Regions from separate parts of the Staphylococcus arlettae genome, predicted to be linked through region 2. Evidence: riboswitches for the same ligand, from Rfam matches in the RefSeq annotation. Region 2 holds a riboswitch; each other region holds the start of a gene.

Region 1 (8,672 bases), 650 kb from region 2:
AATCCTAGTACAATACCAAAGAAAGCAAACATAAGTACCGGTACAATCATGGCACTACCAAAACGTTTTATAGCATTCATTACTGCCACCCCAATTCATAAAATTAAATCTCATTAATCAAATACTGTTATTTACAACTTTGACCGTATACAAGTTGTATGTCTTAACAACATCTTAAGGTAAACGCTTACATATAAACAAGGGTTTGACTTAAAATTGAAATCTTTTGTATAATCAGATTATATTTTCAAATGAAGGAAATATTTTCAATTATGAAGAGGTGAATGCGTTGTTACTAGACGAACGCTTAAATAACAATTTCGAAAAGTTAAACGATAACGATATACAAATTGCACATTATGTAAATACACATATACGAGAATGTAAAACTATGAAAATCCAAGAGCTTGCTGCACGTACGCATGCTTCCAATGCTTCAATACACCGGTTTACTAAAAAATTAGGATTCGATGGTTATAGTGATTTCAAGTCATACTTAAAGTTTGAAACAGAACATCCCTCACAGTTACCATCCGATTCCATAGACCAATTCAAACAAGAAATATCCAATACATTCTCATACTTGGAACGTGTGGATTATCACTTAATTACAGATAAAATCTACCACGCAGACACGATTTATTTATATGGTACAGGTTTAGCTCAAATGAACGTAGCACAGGAAGCTCGACGTATACTATTAACTATCCATAAAAATGTAATAGTCTTACATGATATTCATGAATTTAAAATGATATTAAATAAATCGACAAATAAAGATATTTTCTTCATTATTTCTTTATCAGGTGAATCACAGCAATTAACCGAGATCACCAATTATTTGCAAGTGAGACAAAAATATTTCTTTTCTATCACAACGTTAAAAGATAACAATTTAGCACAAAAAGCCAATTATAATATTTATGTTTCTAGTAATACTTTCTATTTAACAGATGGTACCGATTATTCAAGCTTTATTAGCTATCATATATTTTTTGAAACTGTACTACGCAAATACCACGAACGTATGGTGCAACAAAATTTCACATAAAAAAGACGAAGCGATATCAAACATTACTGTCTGCCATATTGCTTCGTCTATTATCAAGGTGACTAGATTGCTAATACTTAGTATATAAATGTGTTCAGCATATAGTCACCTATTTATATATACTAAATTGTTGTATTTATATTCCGCGCACTATAATTTTAATTTATTCTTTAAATATTTTTATAATTTTCACGATAGTCTTCAATTGTTTCCTGTAGCCTATCGAATAACATTTCGAAACCATGAGCTGTTGAATCATGATATTCTTTTTTCTTTTGCTTATATTCTAATTGCGTCAATCGTCGCTCTTTAGGAACTATCGCACTATACGTAAATAGCATTTGTGTAATACCAGCTTCACGCTCAAATATTTCAACTTGAATAGTATCTTCACCATCACTCAGTTCTGGCATGCCGATTGTCATTTCAATATAGTCATGCGGTTCAAGGGTAACGAATGTCCCTTGGACTCTATTTGCTTTCCCTTTGCGTACATCAACAATTTCATATTTACCTTCTTCACGCGCATCAATTGTTATACTTTGATTCGTCCGTTCAGAAGTCATAAACCAACGTTTCAAAAATTGTTGCTCAGTCCAAGCTTGATATACCAATTCTGGTTCAACTTTAAACAATCGTTCCAATTGTACTTGCACATTATCATTCTCAATGTTGTACTTGGCCAAAATAGTCACCTACCTTTAATCTTACCTTTATCTTACCGTAATACTCATCAATTCAAAACTGTAACGTTTCAAATAAAATTAGTAGTTGTAGTTATAGTTATTAACTAATATATTTTATCGTCAAAACACTAGAACGTCAAAGTAATCGCTACTTTTGTGTTTTTGGTTTTAATTTTGGTAGTTTTAAGAAAATAGCAACTAAGCCACAAAGACCTAATAGCATTGGATAAAAGCTATATGGCACCAATTCTAATGGAGATACTTTTGCTACACCTGCAGCAGCAATAAGTTGTGGACTATATGGTAGGATTCCTTGGAAACAACTAGCGAAAATATCTAAAATACTTGCGGATTTTCTTGGATCCACGTCATACTCGTCAGCAATATCTTTTGCTAATGGGCCTGCCATCAATATTGAAATTGTATTATTAGCTGTAGAAATATCAGCTGTACTTACTAAACCAGCTATACCTAACTCTGCCCCACGCTTTGATTTCACTCTATTCCGAACAAAATTCAATAACCATGCAATGCCGCCATTATGTTGGATAAGTGCTACAAGTCCACCAATCATTAATGCAATGATGGCAATATCTTCCATACCTATAATACCTTTAGAAATAGATTGTAATAAACTCGTCCACTTAAATGAACCATCAATCAGACCTATAATTGCTGATAATAACGTACCACCTATTAACACAATTACAACATTAACCCCTACTATCGCTAAAATTAAGACCATAAGATAAGGCAATACTTTAATAAAGTTAAAATCATAATTTTTTGTGTCAGCAACTTGTGTACCTTGTGTCAAAAACCATAGCGCGATAATAGTTAAGAGTGCACCCGGCAGAACAATTTTAAAATTGACTTTAAATTTGTCGCTCATTTTTGTTTTTTGAGTACGTACTGCTGCAATAGTAGTATCTGAAATCATAGATAAATTATCACCAAACATGGCACCGCCTACTACTGTAGCCATAGTAATTGCTGAAGATATGTCTGTCGCTTGACTAAGTCCAAAACCTACTGGGGCAATGGCTGCAACAGTACCAACTGATGTCCCCATTGAAATCGATACAAACATCGAAATTACAAACAACCCTACAATTAATAAATTCTCAGGTATCAATGTTAATCCGAGATTAACAGTAGATTGTACGCCTCCCATATCTTCCGTTGTTTGTGAAAAGGCACCCGCTAAAATAAAGATCAACACCATTAAAATAATATTAGGATGACCTGCACCTTTTGTAAAAATATCTATTTTTTCACCAAATGGCTTTTTCCTATTTTGTACCAAACCAAAAATTGAAGCAATGACAATTGCTACATTTAATGGCATCGTAGTAAAATCACCTGTAATAATACCAACGCCTAAAAATAATAGTACAAATACTATTAATGGCGATAGTGCCCAAAAACTACCTTGTTGTAATTTACTCATAACTAACCTACTTTCTTCATATTAAAAAAGCTCTTTCCTTATTGAAGAAAAGAGCGGCATTAGACCTTGTCATCTTATCTTCTAGCAGTATGTTTGCTGCTACTGGAATTGGCACACGCATTACCATGTTGCCGAAGCTTCCTAGGGCCAGTCCCTCCACTTCTCTTGATAAGCTATTTAAATTCGTTATTACGTTACAACATTTTAGATAGTACGTCAACAGTTTGTAGCTAAACTATTAACTGAGTAACTATAAAATTAATTGTTTGGTCTAATTATCGTAAATGTTTCACCTATGTGAGCATAATCATTACCAGCTAATCTACTAACAGCTTGTAAAGTGTCAGGGTTTATTTTACTGTCTTCAAAATATACATCATCAGCTATATGAAACATGACTACTTCACCAATAATAAGATCAGAACCTTCAAGCTTATCACCTAGTGGGATGATTCTATCCAGCTTACACTCCATACGTACTTTAGCTTGTGCAATCCCTGGTACATCTACTGCTTCAGAATCCACAAGATTTAATGATGTTCTTTCTAATTCATTTAATTCTATAGCAATAGGAGCTGCCGTCTTATTTACTTCTTCTACAATATTATTATCTGTAATATGAACAACAAATTGTCCGGTTTGCTCTATATTTACTGAAGTATCTTTTCTTTTCCCATTTGCTCGCGTTGTTGAAATCATTATCATTGGGGGCGCACTATTCACCACGTTAAAAAAACTAAATGGTGCTGCATTCATTACGCCGGTTTCGCTTTGAGTCGTGACAAAAGCAATGGGTCTCGGAATGACACTACCACTTAATAATTTATAATTCTGTTTTTTAGTTAATCCTTGTGGGTCAATTCTTTTCATTTGTTCATACTCCTAATTCAATAATAAGCGATTCCAAATACTAACAAAATTCAATGCTAATACAAGTTACTCTTATGTTTAATCTATTTGTATACCAATAGAATTTCATAACCTTGATAAGACATTTTACCGCCATAAATCAAGGGGTATTCCCGTACTAATTATTCTTGTTGTAGTAAATCAGCATTAGAAAATTTAATTCTTAGATTTATATTAGACATAAACACACTCGCCTATTAAATTTTTATACTTTTGTTTACCCCAAAACGCTGGTAGCAATTACATATTATACCATTCATTCGTTTAATAATTTTTGGACAAATGCTACAAAATAATCAGGTACTAATCGTAATATTTCTTCGTTCGGATCATATTTTGGGTGATGTAAATCATACATACTATCTGACCCAATAAATGCAAATACACTTGGGTACTGGTTTGAAAAACCTGAAAAATCTTCTCCTATAGTTAACGGTTTATCCATTATTGTGACGTTATAACCAACGTTACGAGCCACATCGATAGCATCCTGTGTTAGTTGTTCATCATTTACCACTGCTCCCGGCAGTTTATGATAAGTTAGCTCAATTTCCACATCAAAAGTTTGCGCAAGGCCATCACATATTTGTTGTAAACGTTGTTCTATTAAATGTTGTACTTCCACGTCAAACGTACGTACTGTACCTTGTACATAAGCATTGTCAGCAATTACATTCCATGTATTACCTGAAGACACTTCACCGATAGTCACGACACCTTGATCAAAGGCAGATAAATTCCGACTTACTATTGATTGAATACTAGTAATGAGTTGGCCTAAGACGATTGTTGGATCATTACCTTGTTCAGGTTTAGCAGCATGTGCACCTTTACCATGGATTGTTATTTCAAAACGGTCTACTGCTGAGGTCACCGTTCCTTGTTTGATAGCAAATTCACCGACAGCTAATGAAGGATAATTGTGATAACCTAATACTGCTTTCACACCTTCCAATGCTCCAGTATTAGTAATACTATATGCGCCATGTGCTATTTCTTCTGCAGGTTGAAAAATAATGCGTACACGACCATTTAATTGCGTTTCCATAGCTTTAAGTTTTATTGCTACGGCTAAAATACTTGCCATATGAATATCATGACCACAAGCATGCATTACGCCTTCTGCAGTCGATTTAAAATCATGTTCAACTTGTTCAATTATAGGTAAAGCATCTATATCAGTACGTACCGCTATAAACTGCTCACCTTGTCCGACTTCAGCAACTAAACCTGTATCCAACGGCAAATCTAATATTTTAATATCATATGATTCCAAAATAGTTCTAATTTTTTTAGTTGTTTCATATTCATAATCTGATACTTCAGGATATTGATGTAAAAGACGTCTCCATTTTACATAATCATCAAAACTTGTCATCCCTTCTCACTCCTTTGATATTGTCGATGTGTATATTTTATAGAAACATATAGTTCTTATTCTGCCTTAAAACAGCTTTCCATTTATACACATGACTACTTTTATTAAATAACCGACTAAATCAATCGCTTTTATTTACTATAGCCTATTATAGCAAGAAGTAATAACGAATAGTTTAAACTTGCTCGTTAAAAAGCTAAGCTATTTTTTCCAACAAGCACATGTTAAAACGTTAAATTACTCCCATTCGTAGTTTTAAACAGAGACTATGTAAATTAATTTATGTTCTTTATATTATCATAGTTAGCGGAATTTAAAATTTAACATTAAAAATAGGACAGGCATAAATCATTTACATGTTTATCGTTGCTTCAATAACATGCTATGATTATGCTTGTCCCATAGCTCTTTATATTAATTTTGTAACTGATATTGATTATCTACAATAACTTTGCCGTCTTTTATAACTTTAGAAGCATGATTAATACCATAATGGTAAAGAACATATTCATGATTAGGTGCGTCCCAAATGACAATATTCGCTTTGTCACCTTTATCAATAGTTCCGGCATCAACGTCAATGGCTTTAGCCGCATTTACAGTTACTGCATTCCATATTTCATTTGCAGAAAGCTTTAATTTTAAGGAAGCAATAGCCATGACTAGTTGTAAATTGTTAGTAACACAACTTCCTGGGTTAAAATCAGTAGCAATAGCAATCGCACCATTATTGTCAATCATGCCACGTGCATCTGCATATTGTTCCTTACCTAAATAAAACGTTGTTCCAGGTAATAGCACAGCTACAGTATCACTATCACGTAATTTTGCTTTGCCTTCTTCGCTAGATGCTACAAGATGATCTGCAGAAATCGCTTGTTCATCAATAGCTAATTCCAAACCACCTAATGGATCAATTTCATCTGCATGAATTTTCACTTTAAAACCTTGTTGCTTAGCTGCTTCCATATATACTTTAGACTCATCAATAGTAAAGACGCCTGTCTCACAAAATATATCGGCAAAGTCAGCATATGGTTTAACTTCTGGTAATAAGTCAATCATTTCTTGTAAAAATGCTTGATTAGACGTTGCGTCTTTAGGCACTGCATGTGGCCCTAAAAATGTATGTCTCATAGTTAAATTATATTTCTCAGCTAATTGATTGGATACTTTTAATTGTTTTAATTCATTTTCTTTATCTAAGCCATATCCACTTTTACTTTCAATTGTAAGCACACCATGTTGAACCATAGTTAATAAGTTTTTTTCAGCTTTAGAGAATAATTCCGCTTCACTCGCTTGTCTAGTGGCATCTACTGTATTTAAAATACCGCCACCCTGTTCTAAAATTTCTAAGTAAGATACACCTTGTCTTTTTAAAGACATCTCATGCTCACGAGAACCTCCATGTACTAAATGCGTATGTGCTTCAACAAGCGCAGGTGATACCACTTTATCACTAGCATCAATTGTCTCTGTCGCTTCATATTCAGTAGTATAAGGACCAGAATAAACAATTTTGCCATCATTAACTACAACTGTCCCATTTTCAATGAGTTCTAAGTCATTTAACTCTTGCCCTTTTAATGGTTTGTCTGTTTTTTTTGGTAAAATTAACTGTTTAATATTTTGAATAACTAAATCATTCATTATGTGTCACCTCTTTTGTAATCATTGGAATATGAATACCTTTCTCTTTTGCCACTTCTACAGACTTGTCGTATCCAGCATCTGCATGTCTCACAACACCCATGCCTGGATCAGTTGTTAATACACGTTCTAAACGTTTTTCTGCACGTTCTGAACCATCTGCGACTACGACCATACCAGCATGTAGAGAATAGCCCATTCCTACGCCACCACCATGGTGGAATGAAATCCAAGAACCGCCTGCAGCAGTATTCACAAGTGCATTTAAAATAGCCCAATCACCAACTGCATCTGATCCATCTTGCATACCTTCAGTTTCTCTGTTAGGACTAGCTACTGAACCAGAGTCTAAATGATCACGACCAATGACAACAGGTGCCGAAATCTCGCCATCACGTACTAATTTATTTAATGCAACTCCCATTTTTGCACGTTCACCATAACCTAACCATGCAATTCGAGATGGTAACCCTTGGAACGCAATTTTTTCCGTTGCTAAGTCTAGCCAACGATTTAATTTTTCGTTATCTGGGAATAATTTTCTCATTTCCTCATCTGCACGTTCAATATCTTTTGGATCTCCACTTAATGCTGCAAATCTAAATGGCCCTTTACCTTCACAAAATAACGGTCTTATATAAGCAGGAACAAATCCTGGGAAATCAAATGCATTACTTACACCATTATTAAATGCAACTTGTCTTATATTATTACCATAATCAAATGCAATAGCACCATTTTGTTGAAATGCTAGCATTAACTCTACATGCTGTGCCATAGATTGTTCAGATTTTTTAACATATTCTTTAGGATCTTTCTGTCTAAGTGCTTTTGCCTCTTCTATTGAATACCCTTGTGGTATATAACCATTTAATGGGTCATGCGCACTTGTTTGGTCCGTGATAATATCAATTTTAAAACCTTTATCTAAAATTGCTTTATGAACATCAACAGCATTGCCTATTAAACCAATAGATAATGGTTGGCCAGCCGTTCTTGCTTCATCAGCTAATTTTAGCGCTTCGTCTAAACTGTCCGTTTTAACATCACAATATTTCGTTTCAATTCGCTTATCGATTCTAGATTCATCGACATCGACACCGATTACGACACCACCATTCATAGTTACTGCTAATGGTTGAGCACCACCCATGCCACCTAGTCCTGCAGTGAGTGTTACCGTTCCATTTAATTTACCATTGTAATGTTGGTTCGCTAACTCACCAAACGTTTCATAAGTTCCTTGTACAATTCCTTGAGAGCCAATATATATCCAACTACCAGCTGTCATTTGTCCATACATCATTAATCCTTTTTTATCCAATTCATTAAAATGCTCCCAGTTCGCCCATTCAGGAACTAATACTGAATTTGACAGTAATACTCTTGGTGCTTCTTCATGTGTCTTGAATACAGCAACAGGTTTACCAGATTGGACTAACATAGTTTCATCCGCTTCTAAATTACGTAATGTTTCTTCAATTGCTTCAAATGCTTCCCAATTTCTAGCTGCTTTGCCAATACCGCCATAGACAACTAAATCTT
Region 2 (8,672 bases):
CTGTTGTTGTACCGTATTCACGACCAACTTCACGGATATGATGACCATCTTCATCAAAGAGTTCCGTTGGGAATGGGCCGTCACCTACACGTGATGTATAAGCTTTACATACACCAATAACTTTAGAAACGAATGTTGGACCTACACCGCCACCTACAGTTACGTTTCCAGCAACTGGATTACTTGATGTAACAAATGGATATGTACCATGGTCAATGTCTAACATTACACCTTGTGCACCTTCGAATAATACTTTTTCTTCTGCAACAAATGCATCATCCAATACTTTAGCTGTATCTGTAACGAATGGTGCTAAGCGTTGTCCAGCTTCATAATAAGCATCGAAAATTTCTTCAAATGTAGGACATTCTTTATCGAACATGCCTTTGAAATACGCTGCTTTATGTTCAAGGTTTTCTTTTAATCTTGTTTCAAACGTTGCTTTGTCTAATAAATCGGCAACACGAATACCAATACGTTGAGCTTTATCCACATATGCAGGACCGATACCTTTTTTCGTTGTGCCTATTTTATTGTCTCCACGGCGCTCTTCTTCATATTCATCTTGTTTTAAATGATAAGGTAAAATAACTTGCGCACGGTTTGAAATACGTAAATTATCTGTAGAGATACCTCTTTCATTTAGTCCATCTAATTCTTTCAATAATGCGATTGGATCTACAACTACACCGTTACCAATAACAGCGAGTTTGTCTTTATAAAAAATACCAGATGGTACTAAGTGTAATTTATAAGTCTCTCCATCGAATTTAATTGTATGACCTGCGTTATTACCACCTGAAAAACGTGCAATAACGTCTGCTTCTTCTGCTAAGAAATCTGTAATTTTACCTTTACCTTCGTCTCCCCATTGTATCCCAACTACTACGATTGATGACATATGAGCACCTCCAAGTTTTTCTCAATTAACCATTACGTATTCTACCAAGAGATGAGCTATATTGCAAACAAAAATCGAACATTGATTTGACGAAAACACAATGCTATCCCTGTATTTTTATTTTCTGATAATTTAGAGTTAATCATTGTCATATCAATGTTTTATCGCTGTTATAATCAAAAATACAACACATACTTCCATTAAAAATATTGTGAAAATAATAAATAAAAAACGTACATTAAATACATGTATCAGTTTAATGTACGGTAAAAATAATTTTATATTTTTTTCTTATCCCATTTCGGCATGCGCATAATCAATGTCAGTAAATTTATTATATTGCTTCATAAAGTGCAATTTAACAGTACCTGTCGGACCGTTACGCTGTTTGGCAATAATAATTTCTATTTCCCCATTGTCGTCGTTTGTTTGTGGCTCAAAGTTTGTGTTATCATCGTCTTCATCATCTTCGCCACGATTATAATAATCATCACGATATAAGAAAGCGACGATATCCGCATCTTGCTCGATAGACCCTGATTCACGAATATCACTCATCATTGGACGCTTATCTTGTCGTTGTTCCACGCCACGTGATAACTGACTTAATGCGATAACTGGGCACTCTAATTCCCTGGCAATGGCTTTCAAGGTACGTGAAATTTCAGAGACTTCTTGTTGACGGTTATCTGAAAAGCGTGAACCGCTACCTTGAATTAATTGTAAATAGTCTATTACTATCATATCTAAACCATGCTCTTGTTTCAGTCGACGGCATTTAGATCTTATATCAGTAATACGAATACCTGGCGTATCATCTATAAAGATTTTCGTACGTGATAACTTACCGACAGCAATCGTAAAACGATTCCAGTCTTCTTCAGTCATCGTACCCGTACGTAAACGGTTTGAATCAACATTTCCCGAACTACAAATCATACGAGTAGCCAATTGGTCAGCACCCATCTCGAGTGAGAAAATGCCTACCGAATAAATGTCTTCATGCGTCGCGACTTTTTGTGCGATATTTAAAGCAAAGGCAGTCTTACCTACCGATGGACGTGCCGCTAAAATAATTAAATCATTACGGTTAAAACCTGCAGTCATTTGGTCTAAATCACGATAGCCTGTTGGTATACCAGGTGTTTGACCGCTATTTTGGTCTAGTAACTCTGCATTCTCGTACACGTCTCCTAAGACATCTCGAATATCTTTGAAGCCATCACTTTCACGTGATGATGATAACTCTAAAATGCGTCGTTCAGCATCATTTAGAATCGTATCAAGTTCTAATTCATCGTTATAACCATCGTTCGCAATACTATCAGCTGCTTGGATTAATTTACGCTTTGTGGCGTGCTTAAAGACAATTTCAGTATAGTATTGAACGTTACGTGTGGTCGGAACGTTGTTTGTTAATTCTGCTAAATACTGCGGACCACCTGCTTCACTCAATCGGCCTTCTTGCGACAGCTGATCCATAATAGTGACTACATCGATATCTTTATTATCTTCATTTAAGTTCATCATTGCTCTGAAGATATGTTGATGCGCCCCTCTATAAAAGGACTCAGGAAGCAACACTTCCTGAGTAGTATTAATCAATTCTGGATCGATGATAATGGCACCTAAGACAGATTGTTCAGCCTCGTTACTATGTGGCATTTGATTTTGTTCATACATTCCATCCATTTTTCCAATTACACCTCATATCTCAATCCAAAATTATTGTTCAACCGTGTGCACACGAATCGTACCTTCTACTTCTTTGTCTAATTTCACTGGTACATTTGTATAACCTAAAGCATGGATACCATTTGGTAAATCCATTTTACGTTTATCTAATTTAATGTCGTGTTGCGCTTTTAAAGCTTCAGCGATTTGTTTACTACTTACTGAACCAAACATTTTACCGCCTTCACCCGTTTTTGCAGAAACTTCAACTTCGATGTCTGCTAATTGCGCTTTTAGTTGTTTAGCATCGTCAATTTCTTGTTGTCTTTCCGCTTCAGCAGCTTTATTTTGTTGTTCTAATTGTTTTAAATTTCCAGCTGTTGCTTCGACAGCTAATTTATTTTTGATAAGGTAATTATTTGCATAACCTACTGGTACATCTTTAACTTCGCCTTTTTTACCTTTACCTTTAACGTCTTGTGTGAATATTACTTTCATGCGTCTTCACTCCTACTCATTTGTTCTGTTATTGCTTGTTGTAATTGTGCAATGGCTTCTTCTACGGAAACATCTTTCAGTTGTGTCGCCGCATTAGTTAAATGGCCACCGCCGCCTAATGCTTCCATTGTTAATTGCACATTGACTGCACCTAGAGAGCGGGCAGACATGCCAATTAAGTTTTCTTCTCTACGTGCTACGACATAAGATGCCTCTACACCATCTAAACTTAACAGCTCGTCGGCTGCTTGTGCAACTGTCACCGGATGATAAGTTTTATCGTCTGGACCGTGTGCTATAGCTACACCGTTATCTTGTAATTCGACCGTACGAATTAACTCTGTTCGATTAATGTACGTATCAATATCATCTTTTAAGAAATGTTGCGTTAAGATAGTGTCTGCACCGTGTGCGCGTAAATAACTTGCAGCATCAAACGTACGTGAACCCGTACGTAATGTGAAGTTACGTGTATCGACGATAATACCTGCAAACATGACCGTCGATTCTAAACGTGTTAACCGTTGTTCCGTCGGTTGATACTCTAGCAGCTCTGTGACTAACTCTGCTGTCGAACTAGCATATGGTTCCATATATACTAATAGTGGACTTGAAATAAAGCTTTCTCCACGTCGATGATGGTCAATGACTACTTTACGGTTTGCTTTGTTTAAAATATTTTCATCAATGACCATTTCTGGTTTATGCGTATCAACAACGACTACTGTTGTTTTTGAAGTCATCATATCCCATGCGTCATCCGAATTGATAAAACGATTTTTTAATTCTGGTTTTTCATCAATAGCATCCATAACACGTCTTAGTGTTGGATCAATATCTGAATCATTTAACACGATGTAAGCATCTAAGTTATTCATCATCGCAAAACGTGAAACCCCTATGGCAGCGCCAATAGCATCTAAATCAGGTCGTGTGTGACCCATAATAATTACTTTATCGCCTTCCATTAAGATGTCTTTTAACGCATGTGAAATAACACGCGCTCTAACACGCGTACGTTTTTCCATCGGGTCAGTCTTACCACCATAAAATCGAACGTTACCGTTCATATTTTTAATAGCGACTTGGTCACCACCACGGCCTAAAGCTAAATCAAGGCCAGACTGTGATAATTCACCTAAATCGATTAAGTTTTCCGAACCTTCACCGACACCGATACTTAAAGTTAATTGTGCACGGTAACCGACACTCTTTTCACGTAATTGACTAAGAATATCGAAGTTCGTTTCTTCAATGTCATTTAAAATACGTTGGTTTAAATATGCTACGAATTGATCTGTACTATAGCGTTTGAAATAAATATCATATTCTGATGCCCAACGACTAATAACACGCATCACCATAGAGTTAATTTCAGATCGTTGCGTATCGTTCATATTTTGCGTAATCTCATCATAGTTATCTAAGAATAAAGTCGCGATAATCGGTTTTGATTCATTATATAGCTCATTCGTATGTACTTCTTCAGTAATGTCGAAGAAATACAATACGTGTTCTTCTTCTGAATATCTCACACGATAGTAATATTCATTATCTTGGATTTCAATTTCTTTGGTTTTTTCTAGTTGCTTTAAAATATTAGGATATACTTCATTAATCGGATCAGAAATTACGTTTCTAGCTGAACGCTCTAACATAAACTGGTTCATCCACTCTATGTTTTCATTTTCATCTATTACAATCATACCAATAGGTAAGTGTTTAATAGCAGTATTGCTACCAGCTGATATGTGTCCACTTAGTTCGTCTACATAATTGTCCATCTTGTGCAACGCTTGCCTCACCATTAATGCTGTGAGAATAATAATCACAATTAATATTGCCCCAGCAATACCTGCAATGAGTTGGCTGAAAATAAACCATACTACTACAAGTGCAATTGCCGTGAGCGCCATAATAATAAATGGTAAAACTAACGCTTTCTTAGTGGATTGACGGTTCATTTTTCCACCTCAAATCATTTTTTAATGATACCTTTTAAATTAAATGCTAAATCTATAAAACCGATTAAAACTACAATATGTGTTAATGGTGTTAATATTGTCCCTATAACCATTAATAACACTGTTAATATAGGCGGCATTGACTTGGCTTTGCCGAAGAAATGAATCACACTTAGCCCCTGAATATACATACATAATGATAACACAATTTCAAAATTTAATACGATACTTTGAAATGTACCCGGTTGGACGGCAAACATAACACAAATAAGTACAATTACATACATGAATAGTAATGACTTTCTCATTTGCCATGCGAATAGTGGTTTGAAAATTGGTGTCGCTACTTTAAATTTACGTAAAATTGGAAATGTAATCAGCAAGTTAATCAAGATCAATACAAATGCCGTTACAATAACGTAACTTGGTAGTTGAACTGCCATTTGACGAAAGCTTTCTTCTAACATTTGTTTATAATCGCCTTCGACACCACTACTTGTAATTACAGTATGCATTTGATCTTTTAGTGGTTTCGTTAATGATGCTGCACTAGGAATTTTATTAAATGCTTGTAATAACATAAATGCGACTAACGTTATGATACTGACAAACGTTGTCGTAATATATAAGATACGTTCTTTAGACGTACGTTCGGTTAATAGCTGACCGATGATAAAACTTAACACAAGTATTAAGACCATTACGCTTAATACAAAAACATTTCCTAACAATGTCGTTAGGATTACTGTTATCACAGCCGCTAGACCAAAAGATTCTTTGGATTTCTGCCATAACACGATGCCTGGTATCGTCGCAAAAAGACATAAAACAAGACCAAGCGGCGGTAATATATGCAAGACTAAAGCTACTATAATTAATGCTAAAATACTCAATATAGTTGCTTTAGGTTTTATTTTTGAAAACAAATTCGCCACTCCTATACTTTTTTGACTGTATTACTATTCTAACCTCTTTAAAAGTTTTATACAATTATAGGAAATATATTATAACTGTATTTCTTAAATTCTACTAGAAACGCGACACGTCACTACTTTTTGTAGATTTTCATCTATCACAAAGACACTTTTATACACATAGTTTACTCAAACTCACTGTACACATCAAAATGCCTTAATTTTAGCAGCTTACACACTAAAATTAAGGCATCAGTGTTATTTACGTTTAAATTGCGATACTTTTAAGAAATGATACAAGTTTGGCGCCCAATCATTGAAATTTAATAAGAAGCCATCATGTCCTACATTATCAGGCACAAAGAAATGACGATGATATTTGAAACGCTCCCCTACTGCACGTACTAAATCATCTGGATACAGTAAATCATCAGTAAAGCCCATTGTTAATACTTTTGTTTCTAATGAACTTAGCACCTCGGTAACATCATCTCGACCACGGTCAATATCATGACTATCTAAGACATCCAGCAGTGTTAAGTAACAGTCTAAATCAAAGTTTTTTTTGAATTTGTTTCCTTGATGTCGTTGATATGCAACGACTTGATCTGGTGTAAAGCGTTTATCATAACTTTTAGACGAGCGATACGTTAAAAATCCTAACTGTCGTGCAATGCTGAGACCATCCGTACCACCAAGATGTATCGCTTGGCGTGATATTTCATTAAAAGCTCTACTATATGACGACGTTTTGTCAGTAGCTGCTAAAATAACTGCTTTGTTGACTTCAAACTTTCGATTGTACAATAACTCCATAGTCTGCATACCACCAAGTGAACCACCGATTAAAATATCTATCCGGTTATATCCCAATGCTGCAATGCCCACTTCAATTGCACGCACAATGTCTCTTAAAGTTACTGATTTAGGAAAATCTTCATCTATTAATGCTGAACTAGAACCAAATGGACTCCCAATAACATTGAATGTTAAAAACTGATAATCATTGACTGGCATATAACCACCATCGATAATTTCACGCCACCAGCCCGGATCGTCTTCTGTCCCATAAGTAAGATGATTGCCTGTCAATGCATGACAAACTACTACGAGTGGTTGACCTTTATACCCTACGTGTTCATATCTTAATTTTAAATTATTAATCGTTTCTCCCGATTCTGTTGTAAAGGGGCCTAATTCTAATGTATCAACTGTATAATTTGTCATTGTTTTCCTCCTACCAAAAATTAAAAAACCTCTTACCCGATATAAGTAAGAAGTTCTTAATTACTTATCATTCGAATAGCACTCGTTGGTTTTAGCACCGTGCTTAACAAGTCGGTTGCTGAAGCGTCATCGGGCCAAGTCCCTTAGCTTCTCAGAATAAGATTTAATTTTATTTAGTATATCGCTATGTCTTTAGACGAATATTGCGTATAAGCATCTCAAAAATCTAAATTTTCTAATTACTTTCATTCTAACGAATAACGTTTACTACTTCAATGCTAAACATCAAAATAATAAACGAATCATCGCCATGACAAAAATACCTGCCAAGATGGTTATAGTTAAACTACGTGTTACTAATGCTACGAGTACAGTGGGAATTATCGTTACTAAAAATGGGATGTTTAGACTATAACCAAAGCTCCCACTCTGTTGTTCAATCACACCATCGATAATTAATGCGGTGAATAAAGTAATCGGAATAAATGACAACCACTTAACGACTTGCTCTGATAGTTGAATCTTCGAAATTACAATAAATGGGATAATACGTGTTAACCATGTTACTAAACCACATATCACAATAATAATTAACATATGTACTGAAGTAGTCATCGTGTCATCACCACCCCTAAACACGCTGCAATTACTGAAGATAAAATAATTGCTACATAAGTCGGCATGATTAGACTGAATAGCAACATCATGACAAGAACACTAACAATCAATATTAAGTAAATTGAAATATAAGAACGTTGAACCGTCTCAAATTGTGACACTGCTAAGAAAATAAACATGCCGACAATCGCAAAGTCGAGTCCAAAAACATCGGGATTTTGTATGTATTTACCAAAGACTGCACCTACAACACTCGCAAGCGTCCAAAATAAATACGCTGTAATGTTCAGTCCATGCAACCAACGATCATTGATTTTCTCGCCTTTTAAATGTGGTGTGATAGCTACACCAAATGTTTCATCTGTAACTAACGTTGATAAACCTATACGATTCCACAAGCCATAATTTTTATAACTTGGCGCCAATGTCATACTTAATAAAAACATTCTAGAATTGACGATAAATGTAGTAAGTACGATCGCAGAAATTGGTGTACCAGCTATAACTAAACTACAAATAATAAATTGTGCTGCACCTGCATATATTAATAAACATAACAAGATTATTTCGAGCAAACTAAAACCAGATGCTACAGCCACAATGCCAAATGATAAGCCTACACCCGCGTAGCCTAATAATGTAGGAATACATTCTTTCACACCTTGCTTAAATGTCACACGTTCAGTCATTTCATCCCTCCTAAAGCGTAAAATAATAGTAACAGTCTAATATAGAAATAAAGGAACATCAACAAGGCTAGACTTAGGTTTGTGCGAGGTCAGACTACCGGTATACTAAAAACCGCTTTGTTTCCCCTCTTTTATCTGTGCTATGCAGTATTGATTTTATGTTTTTTTACTCCCCCTACCCTGTTAA
Region 3 (8,672 bases), 640 kb from region 2:
ATTTCAAAATGATAAAATAGTAATTCATTAAAGTTATTGTTTTCATGGAATTGATTAAGATACAATAAATGCTAAATAGAATAACTAAAATAGAGGTGTGAATAATGGCACAAGTGAAAATAGCGGTAACCATTGCTCCGGAAAATGAATTATTACCAGCTACAATTGAAGACTTAAAACGATATCAATCGGACTTCGATATAATTGAATTACGTATAGATCAATGGCAACAAATAGAAACAACAACAGTACGTGCAGTATTACAACAGCTAAAAGACTTAGCGTTAAATAAACAAATATTAGTGACATATCGTACGGCCAACCAAGGTGGTTTAGGAACGTTAGCGTCAAAAGAATATCTTGAATATTTAACCACATTAATAACACAAGAAACATTTGACGTTATTGATCTTGAATTTGATAAAAAGCAAAATCCTGAGGAATTAACAACAGTAATCAATCTAGCGCAAAATAATAATAAAGAAGTAGTATTGTCCTATCATGACTTTGATCAAACCCCACAATTAGATGAGTTAAAGCATTTGTATTATAAAATGCATTTGTTGGCTCCAGATTACTTGAAGGTAGCAGTAATGCCTAAAGGGAAAGAAGATGTCACTAATTTATTAAATGCTATGTCTGTAACAGCAGATTCAGTAAATGAACGTGTTGTAGGCATTGCTATGGGTAAAATAGGGATTGTTTCACGTACTGCGCAAGGTGTGTTTGGTGGAACAATTTCATATGGCTGTATAGACACTCCAAAAGCACCTGGACAAATTCACGTAGCAACGTTGCGTCAACAGTTAGATTTTTATAACTAGTTTGAAAATTCCCTGATAGTATTTTATAATTGAAAATAATTATCAATAAGAAAGGGCGTTGTTTCATGGAATTACAAGATGCAATCGCGAATAGAAGAAGTATTAAAATGTTTAAAAGAGATATGGTGATTGATGATCAAGCATTATACCAAGCGATTGAACAATCTACGTATGCGCCTAATCATGGTATGAGACAGCCATGGCGTGTTGTGCATATCGCTAAAAATAGATTAGGTGAAATGAGTAAGCAAGTATCGCGTATTGCTTTTCATCACCAACCCGATAAACAGCAAGATCACTATAATGCTGTGACAAATTTAGGTGGTATGTTGGCATTAATTGTACAAGAAGATCCACGCCAAAAAGAAAATTTGGAAAATTATTTGGCTTTTGGTGCCTTTGCTCAAAATTTAATGCTTTTACTACATGAAGCGCAAATAGGTACGTGTTGGAAGACACCTCAATATATCTTTTTACCACAAATAAGAAACGTTTTCGGCGTGAAAGATAATGAAAGTTTAGTCGGTTTTATGTATTTAACAGATATGGAAGATGAAATGCATCATCCACCACGTCAAACTCAAAATATAATGACACAATTTTAATTTATAAAGGGGAGTGGGACAGAAATCTGATTTTGAAAAAATGATTTCGTCGTCCCACCCCGGCAAGGCTGACTAGCGTTGAAAAAAGCTTGGTTTGAAGCGCATTTTCAATGCAGACAGCTACTGCCAATATGAAAAGAGATTTCGAATAACACATGGAGTGGGACAGAAATCTGATTTTGAAAAAATGATTTCGTCGTCCCACCCCGGCAAGGCTGACTAGCGTTGAAAAAAGCTTGGTTTGAAGCGCATTTTCAATGCAGACAGCTACTGCCAATATGAAAAGAGATTTCGAATAACACATGGAGTGGGACAGAAATCTGATTTTGAAAAAATGATTTCGTCGTCCCACCCCGGCAAGGCTGACTAGCGTTGAAAAAAGCTTGGTTTGAAGCGCATTTTCAATGCAGACAGCTACTGCCAATATGAAAAGAGACTAGAACAAATCAATATTGTCCTAGCCTCACCAGACTGCCGACAAAGCTACTGAGTTTGTTGGCAGTTTTTTTATGCACGCTTTCCGCGGGCACTGTCTTAGCCTATAGTCTTGGCAAGTGCTATTCCCGCAGGAGTCGGCATAAATCATTACTATTTTGAAAAACTATATAAATAAAACGTAAACAAGCCCTTCGCAAATTGAACTGCACCCAGTCAAGTAGACAAGTAAATAATTAAAAAATTGGTTAGTCTCGTTTTATGCGAGATTAGCCATTTTTAATGTAATTCTTTCATTATTAAAAAACTTTATATATTTATTTATAACTTGAAATGCTTCTTCTATACTTTCGAATTTAAACCGTTTAGAACCTCTATAAATCTCAGATTTAATAATTCCCCAAACACCTTCCATAGGACCATTATCAATACACTTTCCAACACGAGACATACTTTGTATCATCTTATGGTGATTTAACTTATTTTTAAATAATCGGGAAGTATACTGAAAACCACGATCGCTATGAAATATAATACCTTCGGTACTAGTTACAGTCTTGACTGCCTTATCAAATGTTTTAAATACGAGTTGATTGTTATTTGAATTTCCCAAATAATGACTTACGATTTTACCTGTTCCCAAATCATATATTGCACTAAGATATATTTTACTTCCATTTTCAAGTTGGAACTCAGTTACATCTGTTAGCCATTTTTTATTAGCCTCTCTTTCTTGAAACTCACGATTTAATTCGTTTTCGGCTATCGTTTGAGGAGTACAAGGCTTATAGCGCTTGCGTTTACGGCGGATAACTGCTTTTAAATTTAGTTGATTCATTAACCGATAAACACGTTTATGATTTACTTTTTTATGCAAATATAGGCGAATATAAATATAAATTCGTCTATATCCATAAATGCCTTTATATTTTTCATAAATGTGTTTGATTTCTTTTATTAATATTTTATTTTCAAATTCTTTTTGTGTGGGCTTTCGATGTAACCATTTATAATAACTTGCGCGTGAAATATTTAAAGTTTGGCATAAATGTTTAATTGGAAATTCATTTCTTAGCGCTTCAATCGTTTCATATGCTGCGATTTTTTTGCTTGTTGATTTATCATCTCTCTTTCTATTTCTTGATATTTTTTTAAGACTTTATTTTCCATTTCTAATATTTTATTTCGATCTTTTAGTTCTTGGATTTCAGCTTCTCTCTGTTCTTCTGGTGTTAATATAGATTTAGGTTTGCCTTTGCCTCTACCGTCTTGGAGGCCATCACGGCCATGTGATTTATACTTTTGTACCCATTGGTACAACTGACCGTAACTAACATCATATTTTTTAGCACAATCTTTATAACTAATTTCATTATCTAAATAGTATTCTACAATTATAAGACGTTCTTTGAATGTTGTTGTTTTACCTTTCATCGTATACACCTCTTGTTTTGGAGAATAATTGGTATTCTCTTTTCTTCCAGTATAACGATTTACCCATTTGCGTACAGTTTCATGGGCAGGAATATTATATTTAATGGCCAATTTTTTATAAGATATATCATTATCCAAATATTCCTGAACTACATTCATTTTAAATTGAAATGAATACTTATTATTTTGTGAGTTACGTATTAAAGAATATAAGCCGTTTGTTAAATACCTATTGTACATATAACGGAGATATTCTGGAGATAGATTAACATCAACTATTTCTACAATGCTTTCGAAACTCATACCATTTTCATAATTATTAAAAACTGATTGTAATAAATCTAAGTCAATTAATTTTCTAGACATAAAAATACTCCCTTCAAAGTTTTCATTTTTTTAATGTCTACTTTGAAGGGAGCATATCAAATTACTGTGAAGGGCTTGTTTACGTTTTGAAGCTAGCATATCAAATTAATGTGCTAGTTTTTGTATTACTGAAATGTTTCAGCTAAGAATGACTCAACTTGTTCTGGTGATTTAGCATTTGCTGAATGTAGGTGAGCAAGTTTTTCACCATTTTTGAAGACTAAAAGACTTGGAATACCCATAACGTCATTATTTGCTGCAACATCTTCTAGTTCGTCTCTATTGACTGTATACCAATTATAATTATTGTATTTTTCTACAATAGGATCAATCCACATATCCATTGCTTTACAATCTGGACACCATCCTGCTTCGAATTTTACAATGACAGGTTGATCACTATTTATAGTTGAATCAAAATTACTTGTTGAGTTAATTGTTTCCATATTAACGCTCCTTTGATTATTAATTGATTACATTATAACTAAAAAAACTAGGGAAATAAAAATTTTAGCTTAAAAATTGAAGCGTTTTGATCGTAATTCTGCTATATTAGTGATAACAACGTATAGGAGGTACAGTACATGATTAAATTTTACCAATATCCTAATTGTACGACATGTAAAAAAGCTGCTAAATTTTTACAATCGTACGGTGTGAGTTATGAACCTATCGACATCGTTCAACATACACCAACTAAAAATGAGTTTAAAGATATTTTAGAACGTACTGGCATTGAAATTAACAAAATGTTTAATACACATGGTGCCAAATATCGCGAATTAGGTTTAAAAGATAAAATAGGGACGCTTTCTGATGATGAAAAGCTAGATTTACTTGCTTCTGATGGTATGTTAGTAAAACGACCACTAGCTGTGCTAGGCGATAAAGCAACTGTTGGTTTCAAAGAAGAAGAGTATAAAGCGACATGGTTATAAAGATTTTCACTTTATAACGATCGCTAAAGTTTTCAAAAATGCAGTCAAAATCAATTTATGAAAACGCTTAATGATGCTGTGTAAAAGTAACATAAATTTTTGATTATTAAAGGCAAACAGTTGCCAGTCATACATTCATATGGCATCATAAATATGTAAAATCATATAGGAGGGGATTCTCGTGGCAGTACCAAGTGAATTAAAATACTCAAAAGAACATGAATGGATAAAAGTTGAAGGAAATACGGTTACAATTGGTATCACTGAATATGCGCAAAGTGAATTAGGTGATATTGTATTTGTTGAATTACCAGAAGTTGATGATGACATCCAAGAGGGGGATACTTTTGGCAGTGTTGAATCTGTAAAAACTGTCTCTGAATTGTATGCACCTGTTACTGGTAAAGTAGTAGAAGCAAATGAAGAATTAGAAGATAGCCCTGAATTTGTAAATGAATCACCATATGAAAAAGCTTGGATGGTGAAAGTTGAAGTTAGTGATTTAGATCAATTGAATGAACTACTTTCAGCTGAACAATATTCTGAAATGATTGGTGAATAGAATAAGTGATTTTAAACTCCATGATATTTACTGTCTTGGAGTTTTTAACTTATCTATGGCGCTAAAGTTTACCAAAATTTAATAAACCCTCAAAATCATGGAAAATTAATGCTGTAACAATGAATTTGACAAGTAAAGACGCCATTTTTACAATATTGATACAAAATTATAATATGTTTATAACCTCGTGTCTTTGTGAAAAACCAAATATAGTATAAGTTTATTATCAACTTTTAGAAGGTGGATGTCATGACGATTCTTAATAAAGTTATCATTGTTGAAGGCAAATCTGATAAAAAGAGAGTTAAACAAGTAATTGATGAACCAATTGAAATTATTTGTACTCATGGAACTATGGGTATTGATAAAATTGATGAAATGGTGGAATCTTTGTACGATAAACAAGTTACAATTTTAGTTGATTCAGACGATGAGGGAGAAAAGATTCGTAGATGGTTTAAACACTATTTAAGCGAAAGTAAACATGTTAGAGTGGATAAACAGTATTGTGAAATTGCGAGATGTCCAAAACGATATTTAGCTAAAGTATTGAAAAAAAACGGCTTTGTAGTTAAAGACGAAGAGCATATCAATAAAGCTAAACTAGATTATATAGCTGAAAGGGTAAGTTTATTAACATGAATGCAACGACAAAACAACACGTAGCAAATGTACGTGAACATTTTGATAAAGATAAACATTTAGTTTTTGGTTATACACCAACTTGCGGTACATGTAAAATATCTGAAAGAATGTTAGATATCGCAAATGAAATCTTAAAATTACCAATTACTAAAATTGATTTGAATTTTCACCCTGAGTATTCACAGGACAATGAAATACAATCGGTTCCTGTGTTACAACTAATGTCTAAAGATAAGGAAATAAAGCGTATTTACGCTTTTCAATCTGTGCCATATCTTTTAGAAAATTTGCAATAATATATTGACGAATCATTAGTGCAGTGGTAGGATTAAAAATAATTAAATAATGTAACTCTTATCGAGAGAGGTGGAGGGATGTGCCCTATGAAGCCCGGCAACCGTCTAAGTATAGAAATGGTGCCAATTCACATAAAGTCGACCGAACTTTAAAAGATGAGAGAGGGTGTTATTGCTTTCTCTATCTTTTAAGATGAGAAAGCATTTTTTTAATTTATAAGCAATACAAGGAGGACAAACAATGATTGAGTTAAATCAAATCGTCAAGCGTTATAAGACGAAAAAGCAAGATGTGCTTGCGGTAGATCATGTTGATTTAAGTATTCAATCAGGCTCAATTTTTGGAGTTATTGGTTTTTCAGGTGCGGGCAAAAGTACATTAGTTCGACTGTTTAACAATTTAGAACAACCAACTTCAGGTGACGTAACAATCGATGGTGACAATATAGGACAATTGTCTAAAAAAGATTTAAGAAAAAAACGTCAAAAAGTGAGTATGATATTTCAACACTTCAACTTATTATGGTCACGTACTGTATTAAATAATATAACATTCCCATTAGAAATTGCTGGGGTACCGAAGCAAGAAGCAAAACAACGGGCTGCAGAACTTGTTGAGTTAGTAGGATTAAAAGGACGAGAAGACGCATACCCATCTGAATTATCTGGTGGTCAAAAACAACGTGTTGGTATTGCACGTGCTTTAGCAAACGAACCGACTGTGTTGTTATGTGATGAAGCGACAAGTGCACTAGATCCACAGACTACAGATGAAATTTTAGATTTATTACTTAAAATTAAAGAACAGCGAAATTTAACTATTGTGATTATCACTCATGAAATGCATGTTATACGTCGTATTTGTGATGAAGTCGCAGTAATGGAAAATGGCAGTGTTATAGAACAAGGATCTGTGACGAATGTATTTGAAAATCCAAAACATGAAGTAACGAAACGCTTTGTTAAAGAAGACTTAAATGATGATTTTGAAGATGCATTTGCAGACATAGAGCATTTTGGCAAAGATGATTACATAGTAAGATTGAATTTTACTGGTAATAACACTACTGAACCTATCGTGTCATACATTACGCGGGCGCATCAAATAGACGTAAATATTTTAGAAGCAAATATAAAAAATACTAAAAGTGGGTCAATTGGCTTTTTAGTGTTACATCTTCCGAATATAAATTCTGAAAAATTCGAAGATTTCAACAGTGATTTAGCAAAACAACAAGTATCAGTGGAGGTGTTACGTCATGACTAGTTCATTTAGTGAAATCCTCCAAGAAATGATTACGATGCCCAATGTACAATGGTCACAAGTGTGGGTAGCAACTTATGAAACGTTATATATGACAGTGATAGCAACTATTTTTGCTTTTATTTTTGGTATTATTTTAGGAGTGTTGCTCTTTTTATCAGCTAAAAGTGACGCTAAAGCAGCTAGAATTTTTTATAGCATTGTCTCTTTTGTCGTTAATTTATTCAGAGCAATTCCTTTCATCATTTTAATATTATTACTTATACCGTTCACTAGTTTAATTTTAGGTACAATAAGTGGACCAACAGGTGCCTTACCAGCATTAATTATTGGTTCTGCTCCATTTTATGCTAGATTAGTTGAAATCGCATTTAAAGAAATTGATAAAGGTGTAATTGAAGCGGCGTGGTCAATGGGTGCCAATACATGGACAGTAGTAAGAAAAGTATTGTTACCTGAAGCTATGCCAGCGTTAGTATCAGGAATTACAGTTACAGCAATCGCCTTAGTAGGTTCTACGGCAATTGCAGGTGTTATAGGTGCAGGTGGATTAGGGAACCTTGCATATTTAACTGGTTTTACACGAAATCAAAATGATGTCATTTTAGTTTCGACAATTTTAATTTTAATTATTGTGTTCATTATTCAATTCATTGGTGATTGGGCTACAAATAAATTAGACAAACGATAACATGAAATGGGGAGAAAAACATGAAAAAAATACTTAGTTTAGCTTTTGTATTAGTTTTATCTGTAGTATTGGCAGCTTGTGGTAATAGTGAAGGTAAAGATAAAAAAATAACTGTTGGTGCGTCACCGTCACCACATGCTGAAATCTTGGAACAGGCAAAACCATTGTTAGAAGATAAAGGTTATGATTTAGAAATTAAAACTATCAATGATTACACAACACCTAATAAATTATTAGATAAAGGCGAATTGGACGCTAACTATTTCCAACATACACCATATTTAGAAACTGAGAAAAAATCTAAGAAATATAAAATTGAGTCAGCAGGTGATGTACATTTAGAACCAATGGCTGTATATTCTAAAAAGTATAAGAATTTGAAAGATTTACCGAAGGGCGCAACAGTATATGTATCTAACAACCCTGCAGAAGAAGGTCGTTTCTTAAAATTCTTTGTAGATGCTGGATTAGTTAAAATTAAAGACGGTGTTAAAATTGAAGATGCTAAATTTGATGATATCGTAGAAAACAAAAAAGATATTAAATTTAATAATAAACAATCAGCTGAGTATCTACCGAAAATTTATCAAAATGAAAAAGCAGATGCCGTTA

The links. A riboswitch is a leader RNA that binds a small molecule or an ion and turns the genes downstream of it on or off. The one in region 2 is predicted to bind S-adenosylmethionine.
Region 1: linked by a shared signal. The riboswitch ahead of MUA37_RS03030 (Na+/H+ antiporter NhaC family protein) and the one ahead of metX (homoserine O-acetyltransferase MetX) in region 2 are both predicted to bind S-adenosylmethionine.
Region 3: linked by a shared signal. The riboswitch ahead of MUA37_RS09880 (methionine ABC transporter ATP-binding protein) and the one ahead of metX (homoserine O-acetyltransferase MetX) in region 2 are both predicted to bind S-adenosylmethionine.

The regions. Positions count from the first base shown of each region.
Region 1 covers NZ_CP094803.1:667,501-676,172, reverse strand. The annotation lists gene MUA37_RS03045 (alpha-glucoside-specific PTS transporter subunit IIBC) at 1-80, opposite strand, end outside; gene MUA37_RS03040 (MurR/RpiR family transcriptional regulator) at 290-1,051, shown strand; gene MUA37_RS03035 (SRPBCC family protein) at 1,222-1,737, opposite strand; gene MUA37_RS03030 (Na+/H+ antiporter NhaC family protein) at 1,886-3,187, opposite strand; SAM riboswitch class I at 3,259-3,362, opposite strand; gene MUA37_RS03025 (flavin reductase family protein) at 3,446-4,057, opposite strand; gene MUA37_RS03020 (amidohydrolase) at 4,353-5,474, opposite strand; gene hutI (imidazolonepropionase) at 5,889-7,127, opposite strand; gene hutU (urocanate hydratase) at 7,120-8,672, opposite strand, start outside.
Region 2 covers NZ_CP094803.1:15,542-24,213, reverse strand. The annotation lists gene MUA37_RS00095 (adenylosuccinate synthase) at 1-901, opposite strand, end outside; gene dnaB (replicative DNA helicase) at 1,193-2,593, opposite strand; gene rplI (50S ribosomal protein L9) at 2,627-3,073, opposite strand; gene MUA37_RS00080 (DHH family phosphoesterase) at 3,070-5,037, opposite strand; gene MUA37_RS00075 (YybS family protein) at 5,052-5,978, opposite strand; gene metX (homoserine O-acetyltransferase MetX) at 6,210-7,178, opposite strand; SAM riboswitch class I at 7,240-7,341, opposite strand; gene MUA37_RS00065 (AzlD domain-containing protein) at 7,464-7,793, opposite strand; gene MUA37_RS00060 (AzlC family ABC transporter permease) at 7,790-8,485, opposite strand.
Region 3 covers NZ_CP094803.1:2,024,777-2,033,448, reverse strand. The annotation lists gene aroD (type I 3-dehydroquinate dehydratase) at 105-824, shown strand; gene MUA37_RS09915 (nitroreductase family protein) at 890-1,429, shown strand; partial or broken gene MUA37_RS09910 (IS3 family transposase) at 2,124-3,690, opposite strand; gene MUA37_RS09905 (thioredoxin family protein) at 3,790-4,110, opposite strand; gene MUA37_RS09900 (arsenate reductase family protein) at 4,249-4,602, shown strand; gene gcvH (glycine cleavage system protein GcvH) at 4,784-5,164, shown strand; gene MUA37_RS09890 (toprim domain-containing protein) at 5,414-5,806, shown strand; gene MUA37_RS09885 (thioredoxin family protein) at 5,803-6,105, shown strand; SAM riboswitch class I at 6,161-6,268, shown strand; gene MUA37_RS09880 (methionine ABC transporter ATP-binding protein) at 6,347-7,372, shown strand; gene MUA37_RS09875 (methionine ABC transporter permease) at 7,365-8,060, shown strand; gene MUA37_RS09870 (MetQ/NlpA family ABC transporter substrate-binding protein) at 8,081-8,672, shown strand, end outside.